3 regions of the Oceanobacillus phoenicis genome follow, and region 2 is predicted to be linked to each of the others. Evidence: riboswitches for the same ligand, from Rfam matches in the RefSeq annotation. Region 2 holds a riboswitch; each other region holds the start of a gene.
The links. A riboswitch is a leader RNA that binds a small molecule or an ion and turns the genes downstream of it on or off. The one in region 2 is predicted to bind thiamine pyrophosphate.
Positions count from the first base shown of each region.

Region 1: it holds a riboswitch for thiamine pyrophosphate, as region 2 does, so the genes downstream of both, thiM (hydroxyethylthiazole kinase) here and thiW (energy coupling factor transporter S component ThiW) in region 2, are expected to answer to the same signal.
Region 3: it holds a riboswitch for thiamine pyrophosphate, as region 2 does, so the genes downstream of both, thiT (energy-coupled thiamine transporter ThiT) here and thiW (energy coupling factor transporter S component ThiW) in region 2, are expected to answer to the same signal.

Region 1 covers NZ_JBDFME010000001.1:3,946,345-3,952,984, forward strand. The annotation lists gene rimI (ribosomal protein S18-alanine N-acetyltransferase) at 1-328, opposite strand, end outside; gene tsaB (tRNA (adenosine(37)-N6)-threonylcarbamoyltransferase complex dimerization subunit type 1 TsaB) at 321-1,028, opposite strand; gene tsaE (tRNA (adenosine(37)-N6)-threonylcarbamoyltransferase complex ATPase subunit type 1 TsaE) at 1,039-1,488, opposite strand; gene thiL (thiamine-phosphate kinase) at 1,498-2,457, opposite strand; tRNA gene ABC346_RS19745 (tRNA-Asp) at 2,611-2,687, opposite strand; tRNA gene ABC346_RS19750 (tRNA-Met) at 2,769-2,845, opposite strand; rRNA gene rrf (5S ribosomal RNA) at 2,934-3,049, opposite strand; TPP riboswitch at 3,435-3,537, shown strand; gene thiM (hydroxyethylthiazole kinase) at 3,628-4,407, shown strand; gene ABC346_RS19765 (Lin0512 family protein) at 4,441-4,800, shown strand; gene tenA (thiaminase II) at 4,824-5,501, shown strand; gene ABC346_RS19775 (thiol-disulfide oxidoreductase DCC family protein) at 5,946-6,314, opposite strand.
Region 2 covers NZ_JBDFME010000001.1:170,799-177,438, reverse strand. The annotation lists gene ABC346_RS00965 (BCCT family transporter) at 1-52, shown strand, start outside; gene ABC346_RS00960 (hypothetical protein) at 135-809, opposite strand; gene thiE (thiamine phosphate synthase) at 951-1,571, opposite strand; gene thiM (hydroxyethylthiazole kinase) at 1,578-2,351, opposite strand; gene thiD (bifunctional hydroxymethylpyrimidine kinase/phosphomethylpyrimidine kinase) at 2,380-3,174, opposite strand; partial or broken gene tenA (thiaminase II) at 3,171-3,809, opposite strand; gene thiW (energy coupling factor transporter S component ThiW) at 3,865-4,356, opposite strand; TPP riboswitch at 4,436-4,551, opposite strand; gene ABC346_RS00930 (LytTR family transcriptional regulator DNA-binding domain-containing protein) at 4,646-5,686, shown strand; gene ABC346_RS00925 (ABC transporter ATP-binding protein) at 5,798-6,640, shown strand, end outside.
Region 3 covers NZ_JBDFME010000001.1:3,130,118-3,136,757, reverse strand. The annotation lists gene ABC346_RS15760 (M3 family oligoendopeptidase) at 1-1,631, shown strand, start outside; TPP riboswitch at 1,691-1,794, shown strand; gene thiT (energy-coupled thiamine transporter ThiT) at 1,918-2,487, shown strand; gene ABC346_RS15750 (hypothetical protein) at 2,624-4,036, shown strand; gene ABC346_RS15745 (carbon starvation CstA family protein) at 4,346-6,079, shown strand; gene ABC346_RS15740 (cory-CC-star protein) at 6,182-6,439, shown strand; gene ABC346_RS15735 (ArsA family ATPase) at 6,461-6,640, shown strand, end outside.

The DNA of each region.
Region 1 (6,640 bases), 3.8 Mb from region 2:
CGCGCACTTCTAGTGAAAGACGCTCTACTCCTTTTGATATGGCAAGCTGCATCACATAACGAAATAACTTTTCACCTAATTTATTTCTTCGGTAACTTGGTAAAATAGCAAAGTTCGTTATTTGAGCATCATCTAGCACCATCCACGAACCAATATAACCAACAATTGTATGTTCTATTTCAACGACATAATAATACGCATGTGCATTTTCGATTATTTCTTGATAGAAAATATCCGTTGTCCAAGGTGTTTGAAAACATGCATTTTCTACAAGTAAAACTTCAGGTACATCAGTAAGTTCCATTGGACGAATGGTTAAATTAGTCATTCAATTGACGTTCCTTTTGGCTTTTTTGCCAATTTGCTTCTGCCTCTGCTAAACGTAAATAGTTTGGAACGAGCTCATGAATGTCTTTCGGTTCTATATTCATTCCTGCAAGCCCTAGGTGCGAAGCTTTTGGAAGCTGATATACAGATTCAGGAATAATTGCTAAATCTCCTAATTCCTCTTTAATTATTTCTTTAAATTGATCCATATCTGGACTTAAGAATACTACATTTTCACCCTGCTTTTTTAACTTATCAAGCATGGCAGTCATAAGTAAATTTTCTTCTTCAATCACTTTTTCAATTTTATTATCGTTAAATTGATATCCACCAGTAAACACCAATCCTCTTCTCGCATCAAAGAAAGGGCATATAATTCCATTAAAGAACTTTCCTTGATATGCTAGTACCTCTAAACTGGAGACACCTACTACTGGTATTTGTAATGCCCATGCCATTGTCTTTGCAGTAGATAAGCCAATTCTTACTCCAGTATATGAGCCAGGCCCTTTTGCTACAACAATCCGATCAAGATCTTCTGGTTGCATAGATACTTGATACATAAGACTTTCTATAGCAGGCATTAAACGAACGGAATGATTCTTTGCGAGATTAGTTGTAAGTTCAGCAATTATCTCTCCATTCTTTAATAATGCCACACCTAATACTTGATTGGAAGTATCGATTGCAAGTATATTCATACATAAACTCCTAACCTTGTAATTCATTTACTACTTGTTCAAAATGGGACCCATACGGATTCAAATAAATTTCACGGATATCTTCATCTTCTGTGTAATGGATGGAAATATCTAAACGATTCTCGGGTAAGTATGGCTCAATAAAGCCTGCCCACTCCACTACAGAGATTCCATTGCTATGAAAATATTCATCAAAACCAATATCTTCGAGTGAATCCTCCAAACGATAGACATCCATATGATATAAAGGCATTTTACCACGATATTCTTTCACTATTGTAAACGTAGGACTCGTAATATAACGCTTCACTTCTAATCCAGAAGCAATTCCTTTCGTAAACGTTGTTTTACCGGCACCTAGCTGACCTTCTAACGTAATGACATCACCAGGATGCAGCAACCTTGCTAGTCTCTCCCCGAAAGTTTTTGTCTCTTCCGGAGAATGAAGCTGTATTTTCATCTAATTCACCTACTTCAAATGTGTATATCCGCTTTTTTTAAGCACTTTACGCACATCATTATCTTCTATATAAACAGGATGTTTGTTTTCTTCTACAACATTACCAATTATCGTTAATTGGGTGTTTGTTTCCTCAGCAGCTTTTTTTACTACATTCCAATCGTGCTTATCTACTGTTCCTAGAAGTTCAAAATCTTCACCACCAGATAATTTCCAATGGTATTGTTGCTCATTCGTAAATTGATAAAAAGAACGTGCAACTGGTATGTCATTTTCGCTTATAACAATAGATACATTAGAAGCTTCTGCAATTTCACTTGCCTCATTAGCAATGCCATCACTAACATCATTTAAAGATACTCTGTCCAGTTTTTCTAAAGCTAGTGCAAAAGCCACTCTCGGTTCGGGTTTTCGATGTCGACTTATATAAAAATCTTGATCAACATAATTATTTTCATTGGACAAGATATGAAACCCTGCTTGAGAGTCCCCTAACGTACCCGTAACAAAAACAATATCTCCTTCTTTTGCATGCCGACGATATCGAGCTTTGTTTGTATTCGTATATCCAATCACAGTAATAGAGATTGTTAATTGTTTACCAGAAACAGTGTCTCCACCAATAATATCCATGTGATACTTCGAAGCTAAATCATCCATACCTAAATATATCTGAGATAGCTCCTCTTCAGTCCAATTCTTTGGTATAACAATAGAAACTAAATAAAAACTAGGTAAAGCTCCCATTGCTGCTAAATCACTTATATTTGCTCCTAATGCACGATAACCGATATGAAATGGTTCCATAGTAGAACGAGAGAAATGTACGTCCTCTACAAAGGTATCTACTGCTGTAACAATATCCATCGAACTTCGAAAGACAGCAGCATCATCTCCAATTCCTTTTACAAGAGAAGACTGCTGATAAAATGTCGGCTTAATCGAATCTATAAAAGAAAACTCATCCATTTAAAATCACCATTCTTTGTATTCACTACCAACTATCATAGCAAAAACAAAAGAAAAAAGAAAAAAATTGGACGACTAAATTATGTCCACAAACTAAAAAAACACAGGTTTTAATTAAAACCATGTGCTCTACAATTTCTAATATAATTTTCATGGCGGTCCGGACGGGACTCGAACCCGCGACCTCCTGCGTGACAGGCAGGCATTCTAACCAACTGAACTACCGGACCAACTTTTTTTACTTATGTATGGTATCCAGTATTTCAATGGTGAATCTGGATCTTAGTAATAGTTATTTACTATAAATAATTTGGTTGCGGGGGCAGGATTTGAACCTGCGACCTTTGGGTTATGAGCCCAACGAGCTACCAGACTGCTCCACCCCGCGATATGCATTATGATATGGGAAAATATGGTCGTACACTTCTATGTGTTATACTAACATATTCTATCCAATCTAAGGATAAATTATCCTTGTCTGGCGGCGTCCTACTCTTGCAGGGGTATAACCCCAACTACCATCGGCGCTGAAAAGCTTAACTTCTGTGTTCGGCATGGGAACAGGTGTGACCTTCTCGCTATCGCTACCAGACAATCCTTAAAAACAAGGACAAGTAATATTATATCCATAGAACTATAAAAAAGCAATACCTTTTTAAAACTTTTTTTATTTCGTCGTTTGTTTTTATAAAAAAATGCTAGTAAACGTTGATATGACAATCTAATATCGCTAAACGAGTTGCTAATTTAAATTAGTCTCAGTTAGAAAATCTACATTTGTGCGTACATTTAAGTGTTATGTTTTTTTAAGTTTCATCATACCGATACCGCCAACTTCCATTACGATCAAACCAGGTCATTGTTATAATCCGAACATTTTAATAAAATAATAAAAACTTAAGTATCGATGAAAATTGACTCATATGAATAATTTTACTTTTAAGAAAAAATGAAATAAGATATAGGTAGAATAAATAAAAATCCACTAGGGGTGCCAATTGGCTGAGATAAGATTCATTTCTTAATCCCTTTGAACCTGAACTGGTTAATACCAGCGTAGGAAAGTGGAGTTGGCGACTATACCTATTCTGTAGCTGTATATATAACCACTCCATTTTGGGGTGGTTTTTTTGTTCTTTATTCTAAATTAATAGGAGAGGAGAATTTTTGGTGGATGCTATTGCTAAGATTAAAGAAAATAAACCGTTTATTTTTAATATTACCAATGAAGTTGCATCTAATTTTTCTGCTAATGGTTTAATCGCTATCGGAGCGTCACCTGCGATGTCTCATACTCCAAGAGAAGCTAAAAAGTATGGAGAAATGGCCGATGCAGTAGTGCTAAACCTGGGGACATTAACGGAAGACCGGGGAGAAGCAATGTTAAAAGCTGGAATGGAAGCAAACAAGAATGGGGTTCCAGTTATTCTTGACCCCATTGCAGTTGGAGGTACAGATTTTCGGACGGAGATCATTGATGACATACTTAAAAAGGTAAAGCTAGCTACAATACGTGCTAATGCTGGGGAAATAGCTGTGTTGGCGGGTAAGTTAGAAAAAACAAAGGGGCCAGATTCCATTATTCAAGAAAACGATCCAGAAATCGCAAAAACAGTCGCTAAAAAATATGATACGGTTGTCATCTCAACTGGGAAAGTTGACGTTGTGACAGATGGTAGGCGAACTGCGTTATGTAAAAACGGGCATGAAATGCTACAAAACATTACGGCTAGTGGCTGTTTACTTTCATCTTTTGTTGGACCTTTTATAAGTGTAGTTGATGACTTTTATCAAGCAGGTATATATGCTGTGACAAGTTATGGTATTGCAGCTGAATTAGCAATGGAAAAAGCATCTGGGCCTGGAACATTTATTCCGGCATTACTCGATGAATTATACTTTCTATCCGATGAAAAAGTAGGAAAATACAAACAAGTTCACGAACTATAAGGATTTGTAACAATATGGAAGGAGGAAAAGCAATTGGAAAATCTTCTCTTTATCGAGACAAGAACAGGCGTAGATGTACATGGACAGAACGTGAATATTGCATCAGAAAGAGCTGTGATGAATGCAATCCATACCAATTCTATGCCAGGAATGAAGAAAATTCTACCAGATGGTGACTTAGATAAGATGAAGGTACATGTAAAACTGGGCATCCCATTGGATCTGGAAAAATTGGATCACGACAAAATAAAACAATTAATTCCTTATGGTACAGTCACTGTTGAGATCTTACCTGGAGGCCTGGCAACTACTAGTGGGATTTTTCTGGAAGATCAGCAGGATAAAAATGATTTAATGTATATTGTTAATGCTGTTGTAGAAGTAGGCTATTAAACAAAAATTAAGGAGGATTCTCTATGCGTTTTTCAGAGTCATTGCGAGAGGCAACGAAAGAGAGCTGGGAGTTAAGTTTAAATCATCCATTTGTACAGGGGATTGTAAGTGGTGATTTGCCATTTGAAACATTCAAAAATTATATTCTGCAGGATATCTATTATTTGAAGCATTACGGCAAGGTGCATGCTTTTGCGGCTGCCCATTCAGATGACTTTCATGTTGCTGCTAAATTGGCTGAAAAAGCAAAGAAGACAGCTGAAGCAGAACTTACGGTGCATAAGGAGCACGCAGAAATTTTACAAATTACAGAAGCTGAAATCGAGAATTTCAAACCAGCACCAACTGCCTACGCATATACATCACATTTATACCGCGCGTCGTTGTCCGGAAGTTTAGCTCAAATTGTAGCTGCAATGCTACCATGTTATTGGTTGTATGCAGATATTGGTTTGACCTACAACGATGCGAAGCCAAAGGAGAAAATTTACCAGAACTGGTTGAACACCTATGGGAGTGACTGGTTCCAAGAATCCACACAAGAAATGATTGATCTGCTCGATACATTAGCTGAACAAGCAGGAGAAGCAGAGAAGGAAAAAATCAAAGCACAATTTATTATCGCGAAAGAATATGAGCTTGCATTCTGGGAAATGTCCTATACGTTTGAAATATGGCTTTCGGAAAAGCAACAAATCTAGCAGACTTTTAAATATACTAATTGTAATAAATTGTAATAATAAGTGAACTACTTATAAATTGTGGTTAATATAATCAACCCATAACAGCTTCGTGTAAAATGTAAGTTACCAGACAAACAATTCATTGGAAGGCTGATATCTTACGTTTATGATCTAAGTGCATCCTCTTATTGCTTTATTTAGTGGTGTAAATAAAGCAATAAGGAGGTAGCTTGTTTTTTATTGATTACATTTTCCCCTTACCCCAACAATTATTTTAGAGCCAGTTTAGTTGACTAACAAAGAGTCCATGCCTCCCATAATTTGCTTTATAAAGCACGTTTTTCAGACCGAAAAAAATAGGTAAAGACACTTGAAAGAGTAGAGGATAAAGAGAAGGCTATGGAAGCGAGAAAGATATATAAAATAACCACATGTTCTGTCACTGCCTCTCTTTTTTGCCAGTCACAGCTTATTATAAGGCACTCTTCCAAACCATTTATAACGGCGAGTTGAAATAAAACGGTATGCAGGATCACCAATTTTTTGTGCAAACGGTAAATAAAGCAATAAAGCTAAAGGGATAGTGGCTGGTAGTAAAGAAAGAATCTTGCGGACGGTATTAAATCCTGTCAGGATTCGTTTATCTTTGGTATACATATAGATTTCGTCATACATATTTTTATAGTTATTGGCTCTCTCTTTTATTGAATCACTTAATTCCTGAACAGGGTACCAGAAAATGTTGTTATTCCAGTCCAGACTTTTCAGTACTGCCTTCACTGTCCTACATAAAGGGCATTCAGCATCGAAAAAAACAATATGTTTATTCAAACGATTTTTCTCCCTTCTGTTTCAGATGTCTTTTCTAGTTTAAATTGTTTTCCATCATTTGTTGATTTGTATATATTCCCTTAATAACTTCAATATAAATACATTTCCTTTTACTTCTTCTGAGTAAACCATGATCTGTTTTTCAAATCAGATCATCTTACTGAGTAAATAATGGAAGTCAATGTTTTTTCTATTGATTCTATTGTAGATGTAGTGTGCGATGCATTGTCCTTCACTTCCCTTTAAGTATTGAAAAAAGGCGGGAAGTTTTGTACATCTGTCTTTGCAAGTGGTCATTAAACCATGTACATAAAACATTTTATCCT
Region 2 (6,640 bases):
ACAAGGGTTAATATGGCAACGTGAAATGAATAAAAAAGTGGATAAAGATTAAAAAATAAATATAAAAAAGACGGTCTCACAAAGGCCGCCTTTTTTGCTATAATCGAATTTTTTCTTAAAGAAATACTCAGTTGTTAGTAACATTGAAATGATTCAATTCGATCTAAATCTATTCCAAAATATACCCAACGGAATCCAGTCCAGCGGAAACCTGCAATTGAATTTCTTCCTACAAAAGTAGGGAAATACCAAAAACCTCTTCCTCTTTCTGGCCAAATGAAAGTGAAGCGGAAAAGACAACGTCTAATTCCCCCAGGATCTACTGCAAAAGTTTGGAAGGCCGGTTTTTCTGGTGTGAAATTTGGTGGAGCTGAAGTTGGTGCTTGTTGCCCATCTTGGCCACCGCCGCCAGGGAATCCACCACCAGGGAAACCATCAAAAATTCCTCCAGGAAATCCTCCAGGAAATCCACCAGGGAAACCACCTCCGGGGCCACCACCAGGGAAACCGCCACCAGGTCCACCACCAGGGAATCCGCCAGGGAATCCACCACCCGGACCACCAGGGAATGTTCGATCAGGTGCGTTAGGATCCTCATTGAAATATCCATATGGATTATTCATATCTGACTCACCAACTTCATGATATCTTTCTGAACTTTCATAAGGTGCTTCAGTGAATTGCTGTTGATTATAGTCATCGCGCTGTTGATCAAAATACTGATTTAACATATCACCAGGTAAGTTGTTATTTTGTCTCTGATCTTGTTGATGTTGCTGATGATATGGATGATTATTATAGTAATCCATTATTTTCCTCCTCATATGCTAAGTTTCATCACATTAGCATATGGGATAAAAGCACAATTTGGGATACATAATTATAATATTGGGCTTATCCATGAGAAAATAAATGAAGAAAGGGAAAAACCAACTACATGAAGTTTCAAATTATAATTGTTGTACTGCTTGTAAAATATGATTTGTTTCTGTGATTGCGGTAATAAAAGATACACCATCAGCTCCAGCTTGAATCACTTCTTGTGCATTTGTAGTATTAATTCCTCCAATTGCGACTAATGGTAGAGAAGGGTGTTGTTTTTTTAAATGTTGAATCCATTCAAGTCCAACCGCTTTTTTAGCATCCTCTTTTGTATTTGTATCAAATATTGGTCCAGCTCCAATATAATCGACCATTTCTAATGGGCTATGATTCAATTCTTTATTCGTTGATATGGACAATCCGATTATCTTATTTGGGAATTGTTCCCGCACAACCTTCACAGATTGATCATTTTGACCGACATGAATACCATCTGCATCCAATTGTTTTGCTAAATCTACATCGTCATTAATAATAAAAGGGATCTGAAAATCATAGCAAATACTCTTTAAATCTTTTGCAAGCTCAACTTTTGCAGTTCCTGTTAAAGAATTCTTACCTTTTTCTCTGAATTGAAAAGCAGTGATTCCTGAAGCTGCTGCCTCTTGTAAAATCTCTCGTGGGTCTCTATGGCAGTTTTGACTTCCCATAATAAAATATTTCCGAAGCATTTGTTTTTCGAATTTCATAAGGAATTAGGCTCCTTTCGTTAGGTCTTGTGGTAGTTTTGAAAGAGAATCAATGAATACAGGTAAAAAACTGCCTGGGCCATGAACATTTTCTTGATCAGCTGCATAAGAAGCTGAAAGTCCATAGAATGAAACAGCTGTAATTAATTGGTCTTTCAATGATGCTTTTGTAGTTAGACATGCTGCAATTATGGAACCTAATAAACAACCAGAGCCTGTTATGGATGTTAGGTAATGATGTCCTGTACCATTATGAATCAAATGATTATCCACATAAATAACATCAGTTTCTCCGGTGACAATAACAGCAGTGTTATATTTTTCACTTACTCTTTGCGCAATTTCATCTAAATTACCCTTACCAATAGAGTCAACTCCTTTTGCTTCGAGTTTGATATCCACTAGACTTGCTAATTCTCCACCATTTCCCTTTATAACAGTCGGTCGAACTTCCTCTAAGATTTTATCAATAGCTTTGCGTCTAAAAGAAGTGGCAGCAACACCTACAGGATCTATTAATACAGGAATGTTATGTTTATTTGCTGTTTTTCCAGCAGCTATCATCGATTCCAATTCAGTGGAAGTTAATGTACCGATATTAATTAAAATGGCATTTGAGATTGCTGCAATTTGTTCTACTTCTTCTATCGCTTTTGCCATAATTGGTGAACCGCCGAATGAAAGTAACCCATTTGCTGAGAAGTTCATTACTACTTGATTGGTTAAGTGATGCACGAGTGGTTTAGTATCACGAACTTGTTTAATAATATCGACTTGCATATTTATCTCCCTCTCCTTAGTTTCTTATTTATCTTTCCCGAATTGCCCAATGATTTGTCGGTCCATTCCCGGCACCAAGTTCAAACGATTTGGATATTGCAGCAGTAACGAATTCCTTTGATTCCTGAACTGCTTTTACAACAGGGTATCCTTTAGCGAGATAACTAGTAATAGCAGCAGAATAGGTGCACCCCGTACCATGAGTGTTTCTTGTATTGATTCGTTTAGCTGAAAATGTATGAATCGCAGATCCGTCATATAGAAAGTCTACTGCTTCTCCTTCCATGTGGCCTCCTTTTATAAGTGCGGCATCCGCATTAAAATGATCGACGATATACTTTGCAGCTTCCTTCATATCTTCGGTTGTTTTAATCGAAAGACCAGTAATAAATTCTGCTTCTGGAATATTAGGAGTCACTAGTGTTGTTTGTGGGAGCAGACATTCTCGTAGAAATGAACGAGCTTCTTTATCAATGAGTGAGTCACCACTTGTTGCAACCATAACTGGGTCCATAACATAAGGAGCATCTATTTTCTCTATCTTTTTAGAGATTACCTCCATCATTTGTTTATTGGCAATCATGCCCGTTTTAAGAGCATGAATCGGCATATCGCTCATAATGACTTCAAGTTGATCTTTAATCATATTAATAGGCATATGATGGACAGAAGTTACACCAGTAGTATTTTGAGCAACTACGGAAGTAATCACTGACATGCCATACGTTTGTAGTTCTTGAAATGTTTTTAAATCTGCTTGTATTCCAGCTCCGCCACTAGGGTCAGTGCCAGCAATCGTTAATGTACATGATACATTATTCATTTTTTTATATCCTCCTTCAGTGTCGGCCACTTCTCAGTGGACATAGCCATTTCCCAAAATAAGTATTCTAATTGACAACTCTTTCGGAAAGCAATTTTCATATTCGCCTTTTCTTTTTCAGAAGCATGTAAAGCGTGTTGATCAAGCCGGGAACACATTTCCTCTATATCTTGTTTCGTATCTGCATAACATTGAATCCATATTTGAAACGAGTGATCATCTGTTGGTCAATACATATCTTTTAAATGTTTGCCAATCTCATAATATGTCCAAGGACATGGCAATAGAGCGCTAAGTGCTTCTCCAGTAGATCCTGTTTGTGCATGATACATCATGTGTTTTACATAATGGTCTCCTGTAGGTGGTAAAGGATGTCCTTGTAAATCTTCATAATTCTCATCTATATAATTACAGAAACAAAGATGTGCTTGAATTTCATCATGCAATGAGAACTGTATGAGTTCATTGAAATAGGCAATATCATCACGATCATCAGCATTGGCGATAGCCATGCCAATGGTTTTCATAAATCCATTTAAATAAGCGTAATCGGCTTGGATATAATTTCTAACTGCCTGTAATGGTAGTATTCCCTTTCCTATCCCATCTACAAACGGGTGCTGCTTAATTAACATAAATACATCATCATTTTCTTGTCTTAGCTCCTCAGTAAATTTCATTCTATTCCTCCTACGTATGGATTTGCATGAAGTTTGTTTTATGAACCCGAGATAGAATAAACCAACCTATACAAGCTCCAGAAACACTGCTAACAAAAAATGCCGGAAGAAAGGCGATTGCACCTACACTTGATCCCATAAGTAAATTCGCAAAGGGAACTGCGAGTAAAGAACCAATAATTCCTGTACCAAGAACTTCTCCGGTAACCGCTAAGCTACGATAGCGCCACTTTCGGTAGAGTATCCCAGCAAATAAAGCGCCAATCATTCCTCCTGGGAAAGCTAATAATGTTCCTAGACCTAAAAGATTCCGAAGTAAACCAATCATTAAAGCAACCCCAACAGCAGGTCCTGGACCAAGTAACACTGCTGCGATAACGTTTACTGCATGTTGTACTGGATATGCACGGGCGACACCAGCAGGGAACCATAATAACTGCGAACCAATTGTACCGATGGCAACAAGGACAGCCATCAATGTTAAGACGCGGGTGTTTCTCACTTTATCTCTCCTTTCCAAAACACAAAAAAACCAAGCCCAACTAAAGGACCTGGTTTTGGTATACTGAGAATGTAATCATCAAAATTATTGACTACTTCCCTACGCTGGTATTAACCAGATCAGGTCCATAAGAGTCGGAAAGTAGGTGCTTTCCTCTCAGCCCACACATCTTATTGGGCACCCCTAGTAGTTGCTTTTCGTATTTATTTACTTCATATTAACTGTAACAAAATAAATAAATTCTGTCATCTAGTGTAGATAAAATTAGTATTCAAAGGGGATTAGATAGATGCTTCAATTGAAAGAAATAGAATATCGACATGGAGACCACATATTGTTTTCGACGTTTAATCTAACGATTCAAAAAGGAGAAGTTGTTGCTATTCACTCCTCTTTAAATGTTAGACAGATGTTAATCAAAATGATCGTTGGAGATAAAAAAATCAATAACGGTAGTATCGAATTAAATGGAATTTCATTAAAAGATAAAGTGGAGTATTTTCAAGCGTTAGGACTTCAATTATTGAATAACGGCCTTTACGAACGGATGAATATAAAAGAATATTTTCGATTTATGGAAAAATTATATCAAACGAATGTCAATCATCAAGATTTGATTGAAAAATTACAGTTGTATGAGGTGAAGGATAAACGCATAAATAAATTAACAGAGTCTGAACAAAGACGAGTTCAGTATGGGAAAATAATTATACAAGATGCAAGTGCTATTCTATTTGAAGAGCCAGATTTAAATGTTGACCTTGAGACCAAACGAGTATTGGTTCATGTTTTAAAATACCTGCAAAAGAATAATAAAGGTGTATTAATATTGACTTCTAATATGGAAAGCGCAATTACATTAGCAGAGAGTGTATATCGACTTAATGAAGAGGGGTTACAAACGGTTGAAATAAAAACGGCAGAAAATGAAGAGAAACAAGAAATAGACGATGTTTCTGATGAAGGATTAGATAAACAAGATTTTTCTTTCCAGCTAAATAAAATACCATCTAAAGTAAATGACAAAATAGTACTTCTTGATCCTCCAGAGATTGACTACATTGAAAGCGAAGAAGGTCAAGCTGTAGTACATATGAAGGGGTCATCGTTCCGAACAGCATTTACACTTCGTCAATTAGAAGAGAAATTAGAACATCAGGGTTTCTTTCGATGTCATCGATCTTATATTGTAAATTTGCAAAAAGTACGAGAAGTGATCACGTGGACAAGAAATAGTTACAGTCTTGTGTTACAGGATAAAGAAAAAACACAAGTACCTTTATCAAAAACAAAAATGGTTGAATTAAAGCAAATTTTAGGAGTCGATTAAACTCCATTTAACCGATTATTTACTCCATTCATCGGAAATCTAGTGCGAATACCTTGATATAACAGTATTCTGAAGATGCAAATGAAAATTGGATTTTCAGGAGGGAATAATATGACTTCAGTCATTGAAGTAAGTCATTTAGAAAAAATTTATCAAAATAAGCAAGCACTTAACGATGTAAATTTTCAAGTCGAAAAAGGGGAAACATTTGGTTTTTTAGGTCCAAGTGGTTCAGGAAAAACAACAACAATAAAAATATTAACTGGACAATTAACTCATACTTCTGGAATAGCAAAAGTATTTGGAGTACCAGTTCAACAATTAAAATCACCAGCTCAACGTAAACGATTTGGAGTTGTTACAGATAATAGCGGTCTATATAACCGTCTCACTATCTATGATAATTTAAAAACATATGCTCAGTTATATGATGTAAAAGAGAACCGCATTCATGAAGTATTAGAAATGGTGCGTTTAGAAAAAGAAACAAAGCAACAAGTAGCGAAATTATCAAAAGGTATGACACAACGCGTACTTTTAGCAAGAGCATTACTCCATAAACCTGAAATATTATTCTTGGATGAGCCAACCTCAGCATTAGATCCAGTGAACTCTAAGCATATTCATGAAGGATTAAAGGAATTGAATAAACAAGGTACGACGGTATTTTTAACAACACATGATATGGAAGAAGCGGATCATTTATGTCATCGTGTAGCGTTTTTGAATAAAGGATCTGTACAGTTATTAGATAGTCCCAAAAATTTAAAGAAGCAATATCGTGAAGAGAAGGTGTTACTAGAGTTAAGGGATGGTAGAGAATTGGAATTACCATTAGAACCTTCTATCGCCTCTGACATTCAACGATATATATCAGAAGATCGTGTGGAAACTATTCGTACAAAAGAGCCGACATTAGGAGATATTTTTGTAGAAGTAACCGGGAGGGAACTA
Region 3 (6,640 bases), 3.0 Mb from region 2:
TAAATGTAGATGAATGGGTCAGTATTTTTAAAAATTTAGAGAAACTACAAAAAGAATTTCGTGAGGCATCTGCTTTTGTTAGTTGTGTTCATGCACAAAATGTTAAAGATGAGCAAGCAAATCTTCTTGTTGCAGAGCGGAGTGAATTATTAGCAGAAATGGAAGGGCTAACGACATTAATTGACCAAAAAGTAGCTGGAGTCCCAGAAAGAGAATGGAAGGAATTAATAAGCTCACCTGAATTAAAAGAATTGGAATTTGTGTTAAATGAAAAAAGAGAAGCAGCACAAAAACAATTATCTCAAGAAGTGGAAATGTTAAAAAACGATCTTTCTGTTGATGGATATCATGCTTGGAATCAAATGTATAGTACGATTGTTGGCAAAATGAATGTTGAACTTGAAGAAGATGGAGAAATAAAGGCGTACTCAGTTGGACAGGCTGCAAATAAAGTAAATCATCCAGAACGTGAAAACAGAAAGTATGTATTTGATCAAATATCTAAAACGTGGAAAAAAGAAGCAGATTTAATCAGCCAAACATTAAATCATCTGGCAGGGTTTCGACTACAAACCTACAAGCATTACGGATGGGATAATGTTCTAAAAGAACCGTTAGAGAAAAATCGTATGAAACAAGAAACACTCGATGCAATGTGGGGAGCAATAGAAAGAAATAAACAGTATTTTGTAAAATACTTAGATAAGAAAGCTGAATTACTGGAGCTAGATAAATTAACTGTTTATGACATTGGTGCTCCGATTGGCAAAGCGGAGGAAAAGAAAAGTTATTCAGAAGGTGCTGCATTTATCGTTAATCATTTTGCGAAATTTAGTCCTAAAATGGCAGACTTTGCTCAAATGGCTTTTGAAAAAAATTGGATAGAAGCAGAAGATCGACCAGGAAAACGTCCTGGAGGTTTTTGTACAAGTTTTCCAAACAGTGAGCAAACAAGAATTTTTATGACTTATTCTGGAACGTCTTCTAATATCGCGACGTTGGCTCATGAACTCGGACATGCTTATCACCAACATGTAATGAACGATGTTAATGGATTAAATCAAAGATATGCTATGAATGTAGCGGAAACAGCATCTACCTTTGCAGAAATGATAGTTGCAGATGCATCTGTACAATCTGCAGCAACAAAAGAAGAAAAGAGATCCCAACTCGAATTGAAAATTCAGCGTAGTATTGCATTTTTTATGAATATACATTCCAGATTTTTGTTTGAGACACGTTTTTATGAAGAAAGAAAAAAAGGTATGGTATCGACAGAACGCTTAAATCAATTGATGGTAGAAGCACAGAAAGAAGCATACTGCGATAAGCTTGATGAATACGATCCAAATTTCTGGGCTTCAAAAATGCACTTTCATATAACTGGAGTACCTTTTTATAACTTCCCGTATACATTCGGATATTTATTTAGTCTGGGAATCTATAAACATGCCCAAGAACAAGGCGGGAATTTTGAAGATGATTATATAGCTTTACTAAGGGATACCGGAAGAATGTCTGTAGAGGAATTGGCACAAAAACATTTACATGTTGATTTGACGAAATCCGATTTTTGGGAAGAGGCAATTTCCTTATGTGTGGAAGATGTTGAGACATTTCTTCAATTATAAACTATTGTATAAATAACCAGATTAACGTACAATAAAATATAGCAAAAAAGTAAATAGAAAAAGCCTGCAAGGGGAGCCATATGGCTGAGAGTGGACATTGATTGTTCTGACCCTTTGAACCTGTTAGTTAGTACTAGCGTAGGGATTGTAGTCTTTTTGATGGATAGTAGTAATGTGTGAGCGGAGCAAAGACTGTATGACGCAGTCCCATCAAGAAGCTTCCCCTTGGCATTACTTTTTTGTTGTGTAAATAAACGATTTCTGACCGTAAAGGAGAGAGTAGATAATGACAACAAAAAAGACGTTATTTTTAGTTGAGGTTGCTGTATTTTCGGCGCTTGCACTATTACTAGATTTAATTCCATTGCAAATAAAACTATGGCCACAAGGTGGATCAATCGATTTTGCTATGATTCCAATATTTATTGTTGCATTCCGTTGGGGGCTAAAAGGTGGCTTATTATCAGGGTTTCTATGGGGTATGTTACAAATTGCTGTAGGTACTGCATTTGTATTGGTGCCATTGCAAGGATTCATTGATTACGCCATTGCATTTACTGTCATTGGTCTAGCGGGAGTTGTAGCAAAATCAGTACAAAAAAATGTACGAGAAAATAAGATCAAATCATACTTATTCTTAATTACTCTAGGAGTATTTATCGGCTCATTTGCACGATTTATTGCACATTATATTGCTGGGGTTGTATTCTTTGAATCTGCCGTAGAAGGTCAACCAGTATGGCTATATTCTCTCTTATATAACGGCTCGTATATGTTACCTTCTTTTATACTGAGTGCATTAGCAGTATTCTTTTTATTTCATAAGCAACCAAAAACATTACTTCATACAAAGTAGGCAATTTGCTCACACAAACAAAAGTCTGAGGACCAAGAGTTCTCAGACTTTTGTTATTAAGTGAAGAAGGTTACAGTAGCGAAAATTCTTCTGTTTGCATAGGTTATAGTACATTCAAGGAGAGGAAGAATGTAAGATGACATTAACCCTGGCGCACTTCATTTATGGGGTGTTTACACTCGTAATTATCATCACAATGATTTTCAGGAAAGGGATTGTACTGCCGACCTTGTTAGGAACTTTTATATTGTCATGGGTATTTAATGGCAGTATCGTTTCAGGATTTACAGCAATCTTTCATGCAAATCTAGTTGCCGCACAAGAATTATTTAGTATATTTTTGATTATTACGTTTATGCTTGCCTTATTACATTCCTTAAAAGACCTTGGAGCAGATGTACGAATGATACAGCCAATACAAAGAGTAATGGTAAATGGCCACGTATCATTTTTTGTATTAATAGGGGTAACCTATGTAATTTCACTATTCTTCTGGCCGACTCCAGCAGTGCCGTTAATTTGTGCATTATTGGTTCCTGCTGCAATTAGAGCGGGGTTACCGGCAATGGTAGCCGCAGTTGCTATTGCAATTGCCGGTCAAGGAATGGCATTATCATCTGATTATATCGTTCAAGTTGCTCCAAATCTATCGGCAACTGCTGCAAATTTAGATACAAGTATCGTTGCGGATCGTTCACTTATTCTCTCATTAGTTGCCGGCGGAGTTGCCATTGCAATTGCATATATACTTTATCGCAAGCATATTCGCTCGAAAAATGATCCGGAAAACGAAAGGGAGCTAAAACAACTGCAACAGTCGGAGCATTCTGTACACCAGCCTAAAACGAAACAGTTGCAAACATGGAGTAAACTATTTGCGATTATTGTACCAATTGCTCTGTTAGCTGTAGTCGTGTATATGATGTACGGTAAATTTATTGCCAATACAGAATTAGTAGGTGGTGATGGGGCTGCTTTTGTTGGTGGAGTTGCAGTAATATTGTTATTGCTTTCAACAATTGCGTTTGGAAAACAAAACGCACTAGATTATGTAGGAAGTCATATTACAAATGGTTTTGTATTTGCTTTTAAGGCTATGGGGCCAGTTATACCTATTGCTGGTTTCTTCTTTCTTGGTAGTCCGGAGTTTTCAGGTAGAATATTAGGTGTAGAAGAAGGGCCTGCCTTACTATTTGATATTGTTGCTTCCATTCAACAATATTTACCAGAAAGCTCATTTTTAGTTGCTTTCAGTGTATTAATCATTGGAATTATTACTGGGTTAGACGGTTCTGGTTTTTCAGGATTGCCTTTAACGGGCGCTTTAGCCGCTTCGCTTCAGACAAGTGGAGTGGATGCAGCTACACTGGCTAGTATTGGTCAACTAGGAGCTATATGGACAGGTGGCGGCACCATTGTTGCTTGGTCGTCATTAATTGCAATAGCAGGTTTTTGTGGAGTATCTGTAATGGATTTGGTCCGAAAGAATTTCATTCCAGTAATAGTCGGATTGATTATAGCAACAATCGTAGGAGTTATCTTCTTATAGAATTGTGATACGACAATAAAATTACGATGTCTTTACTTGTTTCGTAACTTCAATTTCATTAATAATTGAAGATTACTGAACGTGTAAAGGCATTTTTTATTGAAATAATGTAAAAATAGGTTATACAAATTTGTCGAATATGTTAGAATAATTCTAATAATAGAATAACAGAGGTGATGACAATTGATATTTTGAAATTTGCAAGTAGATAGTACATAAAAAAACTAGTTCGAAATAGTATGGTTGTACTAAATAAAAGCGCTTACACATAAGTTGATACAAATAATGGTTTTAAGGGGAGGTATACAATTGAATGCTATTGTTGTTGCTTTAATCGGTATTATTATTTTTATATTGGGCTATCGTTATTATTCAAAGTTTGTAGCAGAAAAGATTTTTCGATTAGACCCAAACTATGTCACTCCCGCGCATCGCTATAAGGACGGTGTTGATTATGTTCCGACAAATAAGTTTGTTCTTTGGGGACATCATTTTACCTCAGTAGCAGGTGCTGCGCCAATACTTGGTCCTGCGATTGCAATTTACTGGGGGTGGTTACCTGCATTTCTATGGGTAGTCTTAGGTACGGTATTTGCTGCAGGTGTTCATGATTTTGGAACATTAGCATTATCTGTCCGGAATAAAGGATATTCCGTTGGTACGATTGCAGATAAGTTAATTGGTAGAAGGGGAAAGCTATTATTTTTATTTATAATATTAATATTAGTTTTAATGGTAAATGCAGTATTTGCATGGGTGATTTCCAATTTATTTATTAGTTATCCATCTAGTGTTTTGCCAGTGTTTATTCAAATACCTCTAGCAATTTGGATTGGATATGCTGCTTATAAACGAAGTAAAAAAATGTTAGTTCCTTCACTTGTTGCGCTTGCTGTTATGTATTTAACAGCAATTTTAGCAAGTAGATTTGATTTTTTACAAATTGATCTTGTCCGTTTTATGGGAGGAGAAGATGGAGCTGGGTTATTTGGATTAGGAAGTGTATCCACAGCATTTTTAATTTGGATTGTCATTCTAATGGTATATGTTTATATTGCTTCGACATTGCCAGTATGGAAATTATTACAACCAAGAGATTTTATTAATTCGCATCAATTGGTAGTTGGGTTAGGTATTCTCTATTTAGGTCTAATTTTCACCAATCCTAGTATTACAGCGCCACCAATTAATGAGAGTCCAGATAAAAGTCTATTACCATTACTATTTATCACCATAGCATGTGGAGCTATCTCCGGTTTCCATGGATTGGTATCATCAGGAACATCATCGAAACAATTAAATAAAGAAACGGATGCAAGATTTGTAGGCTACTTTGGAGCTGTAGGTGAAGGAGTACTCGCTCTTGTATCTATACTTGCGGTTGGTACGTTATTTGCGAATACAGATGCATTTTCTCAAGCATACGCTTCATTTTCAGACGCCAACGCGATAGGATTAGGTAATTTTATTGAAGGTGCGGCTAATCTAGCACAAGGATTATGGATCCCGACTGATATAGCTACAACAATAGTATCGATTATTGTTGTTAGTTTTGCAGCAACAACATTAGATACATCCGTACGTCTTATGCGTTATATCATCGCAGAATTAGGAATTGAATATAAGATTAAACCATTAACAAAAACACATGTTGCTACCTCGGTTGCAGTGTTGTCCAGTACAGCTCTAGTATTGATTCCAGAAGGACCGAACGGATTTGGATCTGGTGGTTATCTCATATGGCCATTATTTGGGACTGCCAATCAACTTTTAGCAGCAATAAGTTTATTCCTTATTTCGATTTGGTTAAAACGTAGAGGAAGTAACTATCTTGTTACACTCATCCCGATGATTTTTGTTATATTCATGACCTTGTTTGCGATGTTCCAACAAGTATTCTTTGAGTGGTCTTGGTTTGGAACTGGATCTAATATGTTATTGTTTGTATTAGGAGCAATCATTTTTGTATTTGCAATTTGGATAGCTTTCACCGCCTTTCATGAATTAACGAAAAAACAAGATGATCCATTCGATATAGAGTAACGTTGATGATACTGCCTCAAAAACTGGAACAATAATTACGTGTTGTACTGGTTTGAGGCAGTATTTTCATTTTTTCTGTAGAAGAAAGGAGCGCTCATAATGATGTTGGAAAAAATCAAAAAACTAATTTATTATTACGAGGAAGTCATTAGTTTGCCGCATCGACAAGAAGTAGCTAGAGAATTACGAAATGAGGATGATTTCTTCTTGTTATTACTTTATTCGGAGATGCTAGGAATTCCGAATCCAGTATACTACTATACGTTGGAGTTGTACCCTTACATTATTGAAGATTTTCATGACTGGCATTTGCGAATGGGAATGGATAAATCTCCATTAAGTGGTATTCGTTGTTGCTAATAGAAGAAAGGGGAATTTGGAATGGAAGTGTTACACAAACGCATCATTTTTGTAGGAGGGAAGGGTGGAGTAGGTAAGTCTAGTTCTGCTGCTGCAATCGCTTGGAAGTTAGCAAAAGAGGGTAATAAAACATTACTTATATCCACTGACCCTGCACATAATGTAGGGGATATATTTCAAACCACAATAGGTGGAAAAATA